DNA from 2 places in the Streptomyces sp. NPDC032822 genome. Region 1 is predicted to be linked to the other one. Evidence: riboswitches for the same ligand, from Rfam matches in the RefSeq annotation. Region 1 holds a riboswitch; the other holds the start of a gene.

Region 1 (2,931 bases):
GACCACCCCGGCGTACGGCTCTCCCTCGAAGTCCCGGCCTCGCGCCTGGCCAAGGCGCTCGGTCTGCTGGCCGACGCCCTGAGGGCACCCGCGTTCGCGGACAGCGAGGTCGAGCGGCTGGTCCGCAACCGCCTGGACGAGATCCCGCACGAGCTGGCCAACCCGTCCCGGCGGGCCGCCAAGGAGCTCTCCAAGGAACTGTTCCCGGTGACCTCGCGCATGTCGAGGCCGCGCCAGGGCACCGAGGAGACGGTCGAGAACATCGACTCCGCGGCCGTACGCGCCTTCTACGAGAAGCATGTGCGCCCCGCCACCGCCACCGTGGTGGTCGTCGGCGACCTCACCGACATCGACCTGGACGCGCTGCTCGGCGACACCCTCGGCGCCTGGACCGGCTCCTGGGCCGAGCCCCGCCCCGTGCCTCCGGTGACCGCCGACGACACCGGGCGGGTCGTGATCGTGGACCGCCCCGGAGCCGTCCAGACACAGCTGCTGATCGGCCGTATCGGCCCCGACCGGCACGACCGCGTGTGGCCCGCGCAGGTGCTCGGCACGTACTGCCTGGGCGGCACCCTCACCTCCCGCCTGGACCGGGTCCTGCGCGAGGAGAAGGGCTACACCTACGGCGTCCGGGCGTTCGGGCAGGTCATGCGCTCCGCCGCGCCTTCTCCCGGAGGGCCCACCGGTGCCGCGATGCTCGCCATCAGCGGCTCCATCGACACGCCGAACACGGGACCCGCTCTGCAGGACCTGTGGACGGTGCTCCGCACGCTCGCCGAAGGGGGCCTCACCGACGCCGAGCGCGATGTCGCCGTGCAGAACCTCGTCGGGGTGGCACCGCTGAAGTACGAGACCGCGGCGGCCGTCGCGGGCACGCTGGCCGACCAGGTCGAGCAGCACCTGCCGGACGACTTCCAGGCCACGCTGTACCAGCAGCTCGCGGCGACCGGCACCGTCGAGGCCACCGCGGCGGCCGTGAGCGCCTTCCCGGTGGACCGCCTGGTGACCGTGCTGGTGGGTGACGCGGCGCAGATCAAGGAGCCCGTCGAGGCCCTCGGCATCGGCGAAGTCACCGTCGTGACCGCCGAATAGCGGCACGCGCGCGGGGGGCCCTGGTGACCAAAGAGTCACCAGGGCCCCTTTATGCCCGAATTGGGGGAGAGGCTGCCTGTCTGCCCTGTGGTATGCGCTACAAAAGACATGATCCGTTTGGGGATTGAAAGTTGTCACGTTTAGCGTCATCCGGGCTGTCCGTCAGACACCGCGCCGCACCCGTGGCACCGGACAGTCATCGCCGAGTCCCCGCATGGCGCGAGCCAGGGGAGCCGGGGACCCACACCACAAGTCCCTGGGGTGAATCGGACGCCCGCGCGCACCGCGAGGGGGTCCGTAGGAGACCTTCCTGCTCCGAACCCGTCAGCTAACCCGGTAGGCGAGAAGGAAGGAAAGGACCAGCCACTACATGGCGTTCACCTGCGCCACCGGGAAGCACCGTCGTCCCGGCCGGATCAAGCGCTCCACCGCCCGCGCCGCGGGCGTCGCGGCCCTCACCACCACCGGCGTCATCGGCACGCTGGCCGCCCCGGCACTCGCCGCCGAGCCCGCCGTCGAACAGACCGGTCTCATACCCGTCCTCACCGTCGGCGACACGGTCGCCGACCAGATCGACGCCCAGGCCGCCGCGCAGAAGCAGGCCGCCGAGGTGGCCGAAGCGAAGCGGAAGGCCGAGGAGGCCGCACGCGAGAAGGCGGCCGCCGAGGCCAAGAAGGAGCGCGAGGCCAAGGAGCGCGCCGCCCGTGAGGCCGAGCGCAAGCGCCTCAACTCCTATGTCTCGCCGATCTCCGGCTCCTACGTCTCGACCGGCTACAAGACCGGTGGCGCCGTCTGGTCCTCCGGCAGCCACACCGGCGTCGACTTCCACGCCTCCAGCGGCACCTCGGTCCACGCGGTCGGCTCCGGCACGGTCGTCGAGGCCGGCTGGGGCGGGTCGTACGGCAACAACGTCGTGATCAAGATGAACGACGGCACCTACACCCAGTACGGCCACCTGTCGTCCCTCGGTGTCTCCGTCGGCCAGTCGGTCACCCCGGGGCAGCAGATCGGCCTCTCCGGAGCCACCGGCAACGTCACCGGGCCGCACCTGCACTTCGAGGCCCGCACGACCGCGGACTACGGCTCGGACATCGACCCCGTCTCCTACCTCCGCTCGCACGGTGTGAACGTCTGACGACTCACGGCCCGCATCCCGAAGCCCCGGCTCCCCGAGCCGGGGCTTTCGGCGTTTCAGGAGGGTGTCTGTCCAAAAAATATCCATGGATTCCGGTCCGCCATCGGAAATTCCCGCTGATTGCAATAGAGTCACCGAACACACGTCAATCGTCGACGTTTCACGGGGATTAAAGCGGAGGTCGGTCATGCGTATTCCGGCGCACTCGGTATGCACGGCGATCCGGGACGACATCGTCGCGGGTGTCTACGAGCGCGGCAGCCGGCTCACCGAGGAACTGCTCGCGCGCCGCTACGGCGTCTCGCGCGTCCCCGTCCGGGAGGCCCTGCGCACGCTGGAGGCGGAGGGCTTCGTGGTGACCCGGCGGCACGCGGGCGCGTGCGTCGCGGAACCCACCGAGCAGGAGGGTGCCGACCTGCTGGAGATGCGGATGCTCCTGGAGCCGCTCGGCGCCTCCCGGGCCGCCCAGCGGCGCACCGAGGCCCATCTCAAGGTGCTGCGCGGCCTGGTCCGGCTGGGCCAGGAGCGGGCCAGGCGGGGCAACAGCGAGGATCTGCGCTCCTTGGGGGGCTGGTTCCACGAGACGCTGGCGCAGTCCTCCGGCAGTGCCGCGATGACCGCGATGCTGACCCAGCTGCGCCACAAGATCGCCTGGATGTACACGGTGGACGCGCCGTCCAACCCCGTGGAGTCCTGGGCGGAGC
Region 2 (2,931 bases), on a different contig from region 1:
CACGGCATCCACTACTGCCTCGGCGCCCCTCTCGCCCGGCTGGAGGGGCAGAGTGCGCTCGCCACGCTTCTCACCCGGCTCCCCGACCTGCAACTCGCGGTGGATTCAGCTGATCTGCGCTGGCGGGGCGGTCTCATCATGCGTGGACTGCGGACGTTGCCCGTCGAGTTCACGCCACGTGGTCGACTGCTCTCACCTGCGTAAAGGTGACACGCCCTCAACTCTGTGATCTTCACGTGATCCACGCGGCATTAACTTGTGACAAGTGATGGGCTGCCTATACGTTCACGGATCACATGCGGCGCCCAGCCTCACTCGCCGCGCAACTCCCTGTTGTCTCGCGAAAGGTTTCCGCATGCTCTCCGGGAACGGCCGCCATCGTCGCCCCCGTCAGGCTCCGGCCATCCTCGTCGCGGCCGGGGTGACCGGCTCCGCCATCGCGATCCCCCTGCTCGGCGCCACCGGTGCGAGCGCGGCGACCGGCACCACCTGGGACCAGGTGGCGAACTGCGAGACGGACGGTTCCTGGAGCGCGAACAACGGCGACGGGTACTACGGCGGGCTGCACATCACCCAGAAGGACTGGGAGGAGTACGGCGGCCTCGACTTCGCCTCGCGTGCCGACCAGGCCAGCCGTAACCAGCAGATCTCGGTCGCCGAGAAGATCCTCGCGGACCAGGGCGTCGGCTACTGGTCCACCTGCGGTCTGCTCAACGGCCTCAGCAAGGACTCCGCGTCGGCCGACGTCGACACGGGCGTGGCGGACGGCGGCACGTCGGACGACAGTGAATCCGACTCGTCCGGCCTGTCGAATTCCTCCGGGTCGTCGGGGGACGCGTCCTCGGACGGTTCTTCGGGCACCTCCGCTTCGCCCACACCGTCCGATTCCAGCAGCGAGTCGGGCGTATCGGGTGAGGGTGACAACTCCGCCAAGTCCGGCACATCGTCCGATTCCGGCTCGGGGTCCGAAGGGTCGCGGGACTCGCAGAGTCCACAGGAATCCGACAGTGCCTCCACAGGTACGACGAAACAGGACGACTCGGACAACTCCTGGCTGGAGGGCGGCTCTTCGGCCCTCGTCGACACCGGATCCCCCAGCGCCGGCAAGCACCGCGGCGGCAGTGCCGACGAGACCGCCACCGACAGCGCCGCGGGCGCGACCGGCGGCACCTCCAGTGGCCGTCACGCCGCCGGTGCGGACTCGTACACGATCCGCGCCGGAGACACTCTCGCGTCCATCGCCGACTCCCTTGACCTCCCGGGCGGGTGGAGCGCGCTGTACGCGGAGAACAGGCAGGCCATCGGTTCGGACCCGAGCGTCATCGTGCCCGGTCAGACCCTCTCTCTCGGTGCCGAATCGGGCGAAAACTAGCGGGAGTTAGCGACACACTTCACACTGAATGTCCGCTTTCGCGAAAGTGTGGGATGAGTCTCAGAAGCCCTGATCGTCTTTGAAATTCCGCGGATCGCGTGGCTACGGTCGGGACCGCTCGCCAACACGAGCCCCGGCCACCGCAACGCCGAATCCTGCCAGCGGCGGCCCGGGAACAGTCGTCGCGTAATGCGCCGTAGGCAGGAGCGGGGGACCCAAGGTAAGTGCCGGGCCCAGCAGTCGAGGCAACTCGCGGCTGGAACCGGCTTGGGGTGAAGCCGCGCACCGAGAGGTGCGCGGCCGGGCAACTCAACCGGCCCGAACCCGACAGCTCACCTCGTAGGCGTCGGTGAGGGGATCCACCATGCTGTTTTCCGGCAAGGGCAAGCACCGCCGTCCGTCCAAGGCCACCCGGGCCGCCGCGATCGCCGGTGTCACCGGTGTCGCCATCGCCGCTCCGCTGATGGCGACCGGCAGCGCCTCCGCCGCCACCGCCTCCGAGTGGGACACCGTCGCCCAGTGCGAGTCCGGCGGTGACTGGTCCATCAACACCGGCAACGGCTACTTCGGTGGTCTGCAGTTCTCCGCCTCCACCTGGGCCGCGTACGGCGGCACGCAGTACGCCTCGCAGGCCAACCAGGCCTCCAAGGCGCAGCAGATAGCCGTGGCCGAGAAGGTGCTCGCCTCCCAGGGCAAGGGCGCCTGGCCCTCCTGCGGTGTGGGCCTGTCGAGCTCCGCCTACAACGGCGGCTCCGGCACGTCGTCGAACAGCTCGGGCAACTCCAGCGGCTCGAACAGCTCCAGCGGCTCCTCGGAGAGCGGCAGCCGTTCCTCCGAGCAGCCGGCGTCCCGCTCCGAGGACCGTCCGGCCGCGAAGAAGACCGTCACCACCCCGACCGGCAAGAAGGTCAAGAAGGGTGACGGCGAGTACAAGGTCGTCACCGGCGACACCCTCAGCTCCATCGCCGAGGAGCACGACGTCAAGGGCGGCTGGGCGAAGCTGTTCAAGCTGAACAAGGACATCGTCGAGGTCGCCGACCTCATCTACCCGGGCCAGCAGCTGCACCTGAAGTGACGGCCGAGCCGCGCGCGCTGACATCCGGCTCGTAGCTGAACCACAGCGCCCTCTCATCCGTGGACTCCATAGTGGAGGCCTCGTGAGGGCCACCCCCGTCCCCACGGGCTCCCCGCTCCGGTGCGTCATCCCCCGTACGCACCGGAGCGGGGTTTTTCTGTGGGCGCCCGACGGGGCTTTTCCATGTCCGTTGCCCGGAGCTTTTTGTTCCGTTCGGAAACAATTTACTCTCGGTTCTGCCCAAGGGGTGGGAGACCGGATGGCCGATCCCCCCGAGGCGGTTAGGCTCATCCCGCAGGGCCGAGAAAAGCTCTGCGTACCCGCGTCACATCCCAGAAGGAGATGCTCGTGCCGTCCATCGACGTCGTCGTAGCCCGGGAAATCCTCGACTCGCGAGGCAACCCCACCGTCGAGGTCGAGGTCGGCCTCGATGACGGCAGCACCGGCCGTGCCGCCGTCCCGTCCGGCGCCTCCACGGGCGCCT

Evidence for each region. A riboswitch is a leader RNA that binds a small molecule or an ion and turns the genes downstream of it on or off. The one in region 1 is predicted to bind cyclic di-AMP.
Region 2: it holds a riboswitch for cyclic di-AMP, as region 1 does, so the genes downstream of both, ACZ5VD_RS18630 (transglycosylase family protein) here and ACZ5VD_RS39730 (M23 family metallopeptidase) in region 1, are expected to answer to the same signal.

Annotation. Positions count from the first base shown of each region.
Region 1 is NZ_JBVIOL010000026.1:30,114-33,044, reverse strand. Features, by position in the region: gene ACZ5VD_RS39735 (M16 family metallopeptidase) at 1-1,092, shown strand, start outside; cyclic di-AMP (ydaO/yuaA leader) riboswitch at 1,283-1,449, shown strand; gene ACZ5VD_RS39730 (M23 family metallopeptidase) at 1,463-2,227, shown strand; gene ACZ5VD_RS39725 (GntR family transcriptional regulator) at 2,415-2,931, shown strand, end outside.
Region 2 is NZ_JBVIOL010000006.1:123,619-126,549, reverse strand. Features, by position in the region: gene ACZ5VD_RS18640 (cytochrome P450 family protein) at 1-204, shown strand, start outside; gene ACZ5VD_RS18635 (transglycosylase family protein) at 356-1,372, shown strand; cyclic di-AMP (ydaO/yuaA leader) riboswitch at 1,555-1,733, shown strand; gene ACZ5VD_RS18630 (transglycosylase family protein) at 1,737-2,447, shown strand; gene eno (phosphopyruvate hydratase) at 2,790-2,931, shown strand, end outside.